Regions from separate parts of the Photobacterium sp. CCB-ST2H9 genome, predicted to be linked through region 1. Evidence: predicted binding sites of a transcription regulator. Region 1 holds the regulator's gene; the other holds the start of a gene.
What was found. Region 1 encodes CRP, which controls carbon source genes, mostly activating them, when cyclic AMP is high. Its sites were predicted from a motif close to TGTGANNNNNNTCACA; they were not measured.

Region 1 (4,708 bases):
TGATGCACCGTTCGGTGGTCCGGGTGCGTCCGGTAACCTGCGCCCAAGCGCTTACTACGCCGCGGACTACTGTGCGTATCCAATGGCATCCATGGAAGGAGAGGCAACCGAACTGCCTGCTCAGCTGTCTCCGGGGATCCAACTGTAACTATTGCTTAACCCGTATTGACGAGGGAACCGCAACATGGAAAGAGTGGAAAAACTGTTTGATGCCCTGTGGCAGGACTACACAACCCGTCTTTGCCCTTCGGCCGCTCAGGTGCACGATCTGCTGACAGAGGAAGAGCCTCTGCTGAACGATCACATTGCCCTGCGTACGTTCAATCTGCCGGGTGTGAGCCTGGATGTGCTGGCTGCACCATTCATTGCGATTGGTTACAAGCCGTGCGGAACGTATCACTTCGAGCAGAAGAAACTGTATGCGGAGCACTTTGAGCATCCGAACCCGGCTGCACCGAAAGTCTTTATCAGTGAACTGCTGGTCGGACAGTGCTCGGCGGATCTGCAAAATACCGTGCGTGAGCTGGTGAAGCAGATTCCTGATGGCGCAATGAAGGATGGTGCTTTCCTGTACGGTGGCCGTTTATGGGATCTCGATTACGCGACCTATGAGAAGCTGGCCGAGGAAAGTGAGTACGCGGGTTGGGTTGCTGCCCACGGTTATGGTGCGAACCATTTTACTGTCAGCGTAAATCAGCTGGAGCAGTTTGCGGAAGTTGCAGAGGTGAACAGCCTGCTGCGCCACAACGGCTTCACCATCAATGAATCGGGTGGTGAAGTGAAAGGTAGTCCGGAAGTGCTGCTGGAGCAGTCATCAACGATGGCTGATCGGGTGGAAGTCCGCTTTACCGATGGTATCCGTTCAATTCCAGGCGGTTTCTATGAGTTTGCCAAGCGGTATCTGCAGGAGAACGGGGAACTCTACCCGGGCTTTGTGGCTGCGTCGGCGGACAAGATCTTCGAAAGTACGAATATGTAAGACAGGTATCTTTGCTCTGTCATTAAACAGCGGCCTCTGGGCCGCTGTTTTTTTATCTGGGGGGGCTGAATGCCATATCTCGTGCTGTGAGAGGGCTTGTCAGTGCTGTTGATCCAGCGGTTGCATCCAGTCATCCGATTCACTTGGGGGGCTGGTCAGACACAGGTAGGCTTCCTGCTCCAGGAGCTGCCGGGGAGACTGAAAACCTGTCATTTCAACCGAGGCAGAGAGGAAACGTCCTCTGGTTACGACAGGGCGCGGGGGAAGCTGATTGTGCTGGGCATTTGGGGCAAAACGTTCGATATCCATATCTGCACATCCACATAGTACTGATACGCCAAATGTAGCAACAGAGGGATGGAAGGCAACTGAAAAAATGTGAAGTGTCCTGAGAAAACAGCTGTAATCACAGGGTATGCCCGGCAGAAATAAAAAAAGCCGCGTTTGCGGCTTTTTATTGTACTCACATTGGCTGCATCACCGGAGAGTGATCAGCGTGTTCCGTACACAACGATGGTTTTACCGTGGGCAGAAATCAGGTTCTGCTCTTCCAGCATCTTCAGAATGCGGCCAACGGTTTCACGGGAACAGCCAACAATCTGGCCGATTTCCTGACGGGTAATTTTGATCTGCATGCCGTCCGGGTGAGTCATGGCATCCGGTTGTTTTGCCAGATTCAGCAGGGTCTGGGCAATACGGCCAGTCACGTCCAGGAATGCCAGATCACCGACTTTCTGGCTGGTGACTTGCAGACGGCGTGCCATCTGTGCGGACAGACGCATCAGGATATCCGGATTAACCTGGATCAGCTGACGGAATTTCTTAAAGGAAATCTCAGCCACTTCACATGGTGTTTTCGCACGAACCCAGGCAGTACGCTCCTGGCCTTCTTCAAACAGGCCCAGTTCACCAATGAAGTCGCCCTGGTTGAGGTAAGACAGGATCATTTCCTTACCTTCTTCATCCTTGATCAGAACGGCGACGGAACCTTTGACAATGTAGTAGAGGGTCTCTGCTTTCTCGCCAGCATGGATCAGTGTACTCTTCGACGGGTACTTATGAATGTGGCAGTGAGAAAGGAACCACTCCAAAGTTGGATCTGTTTGCGGTTTACCTGGAACCATATTACTAACTTCCTCTGCAGTGTGTTGCCCAACAACGTCATTCCTTGCATTGGGGTTGGGTAGAACAATACTATTGTTTGCCAACTAGCATATTCAGTCAACGGCTGGGCTGCAAGCGCATGTGAACATTCAGACCAAGAGTTTAACTTTTTTCGTCATGCATTGCTTGATATTGCGCGGGGATAAATGAACATTTTGGACACTTTACTGTGCACATGATCACACCGTTGTGACTTAGTGATAAAATCCGGGTTTTTGTAGTAAGGAGTAACGCATGCAATCACGTGTGAAATGGGTCGAAGATTTGACTTTTATCGGCCAGTCTAACTCGGGCCACAGTGTGGTCATGGACGGGAACGGCGGCAGTAAAGCGCCCAGCCCGATGGAACTGGTCCTGATGGCTGCCGGAGGCTGCAGCTCGGTGGATGTGGTCGATGCGCTGAAAAGTGCCGGTCAGGCGATTACCGCCTGTGAGGCACAGATTGATTCCGTGCGCCGCGAACAGGCACCGCGTTATTTCACCTCGGCCAATCTGCATTTTGTCGTCACCGGTCATCATCTCGATGACGCTCAGGTTGCCAAAGCTGTCAGCGATTCACTGGAAAAGTACTGCTCCGTGTGCCTGATGCTGGGCAAAGGCGTGACCCTGACTCATTCTTACCAGATTGTCGCGGCATAAGCCGTTGTCATCTGGGTTAATCAGGTAAGTTGTATGATCATTCCCTGGCAAGATATCGATGCTGAAACGCTGACCAACCTGATTGAACACTTTGTCCTGCGCGAGGGCACCGACTACGGTGAGCAAGAGCTGAGCCTGGCGCAGAAAGTGGACAAGGTACGCCAGCAATTGGCGGCGGGAGAGGCCGTGATTATGTATTCCGAATTGCACGAAACGGTGGATATCAAACTACGTCGCTCGCTTCGCACAGAATAAAGCTGCCATACTCAGAGGTGACAGCAGAAAACGGAAGCTGGCGCCGACGGATGCGGTCGGATGCTTGACTGCATCCATTTGCCCTGTTAATAACTGATTCCGTTTGGATAAACGACAAGGTATGTCATGTCTGCAAAACACCCAATCATTGCAGTAACAGGTTCCTCCGGAGCAGGAACGTCCACCACTTCGGAAGCTTTCCGCAAGATGTTTAATATGCTGAATATCCATGCGGCATGGCTGGAAGGGGACAGTTTTCACCGTTTTACCCGTCCGGAAATGGATGTGGAGATCCGCAAAGCCAAGGAGCAGGGGCGCCACATCAGTTATTTTGGCCCGCAGGCGAATGACTTTGCGCTGCTGGAAAACTTTTTCCGTCAGTACGGCGAAGACGGCAGCGGAAAATACCGCCGCTATCTGCACACGTTTGATGAAGCCGTGCCCTATAACCAGATGCCGGGCACTTTTACGCCCTGGCAGGATCTGCCGGAAAATACCGATCTGCTGTTTTATGAAGGCCTGCACGGCGGCGTCGTGGATGGCGATGTCAATGTTGCACAGCACGTCGACCTACTGATTGGCATGGTCCCGATTGTGAACCTGGAATGGATTCAGAAAATCGTGCGGGATACCCGCGATCGCGGCCACTCCAGAGAAGCAGTGATGGAGTCCATCGTCCGTTCAATGGATGATTATCTCAATTACATTACTCCGCAGTTTTCCCGGACCCATATTAACTTCCAGCGGGTGCCGACGGTTGATACCTCCAACCCGGTCAGTGCGAAAGCCATCCCCAGTCTGGATGAGAGTTTTGTGGTGATCCGTTTCCGTGGCATCAAGAATGTTGATTTCCCGTATCTGCTGGCGATGATCCAGGGCTCGTTTATGTCGCGCCATAATACGCTGGTGGTGCCGGGCGGGAAGATGAGCTTTGCGATGGAGCTGATCATGCGGCCGCTGATCCAGCAGCTGATCGATACCGGGAAAATCGGATAACCGGGCCTCATTGAAAAAACGCCTGTGCAGGTTTGCCAGGCGTTTTTTGTTTCAGGTTAACCCCTGAGTTTTTTTTGAAACCAGGCCGGTACGGTCTGGTCCAGCCAGAACGTCGGCTCGCGCCAGCTGCCGCTGATAAAACCGACATGGCCCCCGTATTGGGTCAGGTGATACTCGATATGGGCAGGCAGCGGCTGTGTCGGGATGACTGCCGCCGTCATGAAAGGATCGTCAGCGGCATGAATCACCCGCAACGGGGTCTGTACCTGCGCCAGTTTTCCCAGTCCGCTGCAACGTTGGTAGTAGTCGGCCGCATCAGCAAAGCCATGCAGCGGCGCTGTGACGGTATCGTCAAACTGTCGCAGCGATGCGATTCCAGCAATCTGTTCGGTCTGAAAGGGCAGCAGGTCCGGTAACGCAGCCATTTTTTTCAGCATATTTTTCTTCATGGAACCGAGCAGGTAGCGCTGGTAGACCCGGGAAAACCCCTGTTCAATCCGGGACGAGCAGGCTGACAGATCCAAGGGCGGAGAAATGACCTGAGCTGCGGTCAGTCCGGATGCTTCGCCGGTTTCAGCCAGATAGTTCACCAGCATATTACCCCCCAGAGAAACTCCAACCGCCAGCAATGGATGATGCGGAAAACGTTCGCGTAACTGGTCGATGAAGTAACGT
Region 2 (4,708 bases), 340 kb from region 1:
CTCTCCTGCAGTTGCAGACAAGGTATCGTGGCGGGCCAGCGTTTTATTCAGCAGTGCCGATGACAGCAGGTGGATCGGCAGCATGAATTCCATTTCCACCAGCCGCTGCTGCGGGGATAACTGGCCGAGCACCAGCGATTCACCATCCAGCGCGCAGCTGAGCACCTGCTCCAGCAGTTGTTGTAACACCGGCAGCCATTCGGGGTCATAGTTCTCCTGACGCAGCAATTCACGAACGATGGTCGCGGTCGCTTCGCTGTCTGCCGCTTCCGTGAACTCGACATTCTCAAACAGACTGTGAAGAAAAGTGCCGGGCCGTGCCCCTTTCGGGAAAGTAAAAATTGAACGTTCCGGCGCTGACATGTCCGTTTCAGATTCAGCCGACTCAAGCAGGCTGTCCTGAGATGAATCCGTATCAAAGCCGGGCAGCTCGCTGGTCGCATCCAGGACGGAGTGCCCCTGTTTAACGAGGGAGGAATAACTGGTGATCCACCAGGGATGGCCGACAGAACCGCTGAAGCTGGCCGCTTTTGGTACCGGTTGCTCCACCGGAGCCGGCTGCCAGAGTTCTTCCGGTAAAGCCGGCGGCGTGACGATGCAAATGTCCTCGCTTTGTGCCAGCGTCTCCAATGCAGCTGTCAACTCTGCCAGCCCGCCGGGCTGGCCGTTCTGAACCAGATAACCAATTGCCGACAGATGCAAACCGGTCGGCTCTTTGGTACTGCGCCCGTTGCGCAGTGGCGCCATGCCGACATAACAGCCGTATACGGCGCGGGTCAGAGCCACGTATATGAGACGCAGGTCTTCGGCCAGACGCTCCTGTTCCGCCAGCGCCAGACTGGCATCTTCCCCCCGGACATCCAGTACAGCCTGCTGGGAATCCGCATCATGATACAGCGCGGTTTCGGTACTGCGATAACTGCAGACAAACGGCAGAAAGACCAGATCGTACTCCAGTCCCTTGGATTTATGGATGGTGACGATTTGCACCAGATTGCGATCAGATTCCAGCCGCAATTGCTGCTCATCGCTGTTCCCGTTCGGAGATTCAATATGCTCCGCCAGCCAGCGAATCAGGGCCTGATCACTGTCCAGCATCTGACTGGCCTGCTGCAACAGCTCGCCCAGATGGAGCACATCCGTCAGACGCCGCTCGCCGCCGTTTTCTCCCAGCAGCCGTTCTGCTATCTGACGTCGGGTCAGCATGTGACGAATCATAGGCAGGACACCGCGACGCTGCCACAGGCTGCGGTAATCGCGGAACTCGGCGATCCAGCGCTCCCACTCATCTTCCTCGTTATTGAGCCGGTCCAGCTGAAAGGCACTGAGTGCAAACAAAGGCGTTGCCAGCGCTGCACGCAGCGTTGTTTCCTGTTCCGGATACTGGACGGCTACCAGCAGACGCAGCAGATCGGCCGCTTCCTGGCTGGCAAAGACACTGTCCCGGTTCGACAGATAGACACTGGCAATCCCCTGTCCGGCCAGCGCCTGACGGATCAGGGCCGCTTCTGTCCCGGTCCGCACCAGCACCGCAATATCACCGGCTGCCACCGGATGTTGTTCTTCCCCGTCCACCAGCGCAGCCTGACCCAGTTCAGACTGAGTCAGAATCGTCTGGATCTGGGCCGCGGTAGCTTCCGCCATCACGGTTTGATAATCCCCTTTCGTGACCGGCGCCTCGGCATCCATGTGCCAGAAACACAGCGCCTGCTGCCGTTCACCGTTCAGTACCCAGTGTCGTTCAGCCGCTTTCGGACTAGACTGGACGGGCAGGAACTGGATATCGCTGTCATAGATAAAAGGACTGTCCGGCAGTGCAAACACCCGGTTGGCCGCGGCCACCATACTGGCGGTCGAGCGCCAGTTGGTGCCCAGCGTATAATGGGCACTGACCTGCCGCCGCGCGCGGATATAGGTGAAAATATCCGCGCCCCGGAAAGCATAAATCGCCTGCTTGGGATCGCCGATCATAAAGAGTCCGGACACGGCTGCCGATGATTCTCCCTCGGCAGACTCTTCCGGCATATAAACCGTACTGAAAATCTGATACTGGAGCGGATCCGTGTCCTGAAACTCATCAATCATTGCCACCGGATACAAATGACGGATCCGGGCTGCAAGAGCACCATTCCCGCTGTCGCGATCCGTTTGCAGCGCGGCTGCCAGTTGCGTCAGCAAATCATCAAAAGACAGCCAGCCTTTGCGCTGTTTTGCCTCAGCCAGCAGTTCCCGGCATGCCCGGATCGCGTGCGCCAGAATCGGCTCCCGTACACTGGGCGGGTTCGCCAGCAAATCCTGAATCGCAACAAAAACCGGATGCTCCGGCACGGTGCCCTTGGCAGTTTTCTCTGCCAGCACCGCCTGATCAAATTTTTCCAGGGCCTTGGGCAGACTGTAATCTGTGGTCGGCTGCGCAGCCCATTGGCCGACTTCATCCAGCGCCTTTGGCAGACTGGTTTTGGTATAACTGCGCTTATTGACCCCGGAATCGCTGATCAACGCAAAAAAATCAGCCGCATGCGCACACCAGCCCTGCTTGACGGCTTCTATCCGTTCCAGATTCTGCTGGTGTAACTGCGCCAGATCGCCGGATAACGGCGGCGCTTTCAGCACGACCGGTGCACCGGACAAAAAGGGATTGATCGCTTGCAGCAGTGTTTCCGGGGCGGGCCAGCACCGACGAATTTCATTCGCCAGTTCACGGGACAGCGGATAGAAATAACGGCGCCAGTAATCGGCTGCGACCTGTGCCCTGAGCTGACTCTCTTCCGTAATGAATTCATTGGTGAACAAGCTGCCGGATTCAAAAGCATTCTGGGTCAGCATGCGCTGACAAAAACCGTGGATGGTGAAAATCGCAGCTTCATCCATCTGTCTCTCGGCCTGCAAGAGCAAGGTGGCCGATCGGGCATGATCCGGCAGATCCGACAACAGCCCCGCCAGAATCGGATCCTCGCTGGAGCCACGGCTGAAAGCGATCCGGGCATCGTGAATCCGTCGGCGGATCCTGTCTCTCAGCTCAGCTGTTGCCGCTTCAGTAAAGGTCACCACCAGAATCTGATCCACGGTCAGCGGATGCGGAAATGCCGCGCCCGCTTCACCATGTCCTAACAGCAGACGCAGATACAGGCTGGCAATGGTGAAGGTTTTTCCCGTGCCCGCCGAAGCTTCAATCAGCCGGGTCCCATGCAGGGGAAACGTCATTGCCTCCAGCGGCTGTGGCATGATTGCTGGTTTATCCGTTGCTGTGGTCGCTGTCATCTCATCAACCTGGTCTCTGAAAAAATTATTTGCCCGCATGCTGACACGGCACCCAAACTCCGTGACACCAGAATTCTGTTTCAGGCAGCATAAAAAATGGAAAACTTTCTTTTTTACATGTGCTTTTGTGATCACTCACGGGTTCAACACTTTTTACCCTATTTCATTCTGATGTTTCTATCACTATGGGAGGTGTTTCACATTTTCAACCACTGGCTTTCTGTAGTATCGCAGCCACGAAATTTGGTCTACCTCTGGACCTTGTGGCCGACCGGTGAACACCCTACACTCATAATGATTTTGCCGGCGGCCACCTCGCTCACCAGCTTCAATCAACCGCTTCCAGGTGCATTAACACAGGCTTGAGCACACGCTCTCCCCAAGCCATGACATCCGCCGCCAAATCATCCTGCCATTGCGGCCAGACACGGGCGATGTAGACATTGCTGCCTTCTCCGCGGAGCAAATAGCTGTCCTGAAAAACCGCAGCCATTTTGGTCTGCGCTTTCAACAGAGTGTCCTCATCCGTCAGCCAGTTGCCGCTTTTATCCTGAAGCGCTTCCAGCCCCGACAAGACCGTGCGCGGGAAATAAGGCAGCGGATCCGACTGCCCGGCCAGATAACCGTCGATCAACGCGGTCAGTTGATCTCGGGCATACTCTGCATCAACCGGTTTCAGCCGGAGATGGGTATCAATGCCCAGCAGATGAGTCGCTGCCTGAGTTTCCTGAGCGGCCAGTGCCAGATGTTCCATCCAGGCCTGAAGCATATCCTGAGCCCGGATCTTACCCGGCCGGAAATGCACCAGACCTTCTGCGGTGCGGTGACGTAACCACCCCTGCAAGCGAATGCCGCCGACAGCAGTTTCAAGCGGCAGGTCGATTTCCGGGTCTTCAGTCCGGGTGGCCAGCAAAGATGAGATCTGCTCAGCCAGCGGCAGGATCTGCAGTGTTTCCTGCGCCAGCGTCAGTTCTCCGAATGCTCCAATCGGCAGACTGCCCGCAGCCTGCTGCCGGGCCTGAAACTGCGCCAGGGCCTCGGACTGATCTTTCGACTGTTCTTTTGCTTCCAGCAGGGTCATCAGCAGATTTTCGCGCAGCCGGTAACTCTGTAAACCATCCAGCGCAAACGGCTCATCATCCGCCATAGCGCCTTCGGCTGCATTGAAGTACACCTTCAGCCGACGATTGAAAAAATACTGTGTCGGCAGACGCCAGAAACGCTGTAGCTCCGCCAGCTCCATCACCGCAGACGTACCGGTCGATTCCGACAGCGCCTCCAGTGCGACCGGAGCCAGCGGCTGGTCCAGGAATTCGTCCTGAATCACCGGTTCCCGGCGGGCCGCAGAAAGCCACTCCGCTGCATAGCTCGGCGTTGCTCCCAGAAATGCCTGCGGACTGAAAGGCGTCAGCGGGTGGTGGCGGACCAATTGCTGAAGCAGCCGGGC

Region 2: the regulator CRP is predicted to act here: its motif matches at 3,386-3,401, upstream of recB (exodeoxyribonuclease V subunit beta).

The regions. Positions count from the first base shown of each region.
Region 1 covers NZ_CP100425.1:306,097-310,804, forward strand. Annotated here, with positions in the region: gene astD (succinylglutamate-semialdehyde dehydrogenase) at 1-148, shown strand, start outside; gene L4174_RS01315 (DUF1338 domain-containing protein) at 185-979, shown strand; gene L4174_RS01320 (hypothetical protein) at 1,079-1,288, opposite strand; gene crp (cAMP-activated global transcriptional regulator CRP) at 1,471-2,103, opposite strand; gene L4174_RS01330 (OsmC family protein) at 2,378-2,782, shown strand; gene L4174_RS01335 (YheU family protein) at 2,816-3,037, shown strand; gene L4174_RS01340 (phosphoribulokinase) at 3,164-4,033, shown strand; gene L4174_RS01345 (hydrolase) at 4,090-4,708, opposite strand, start outside.
Region 2 covers NZ_CP100425.1:642,579-647,286, reverse strand. Annotated here, with positions in the region: gene recB (exodeoxyribonuclease V subunit beta) at 1-3,261, opposite strand, end outside; gene recC (exodeoxyribonuclease V subunit gamma) at 3,590-4,708, opposite strand, start outside.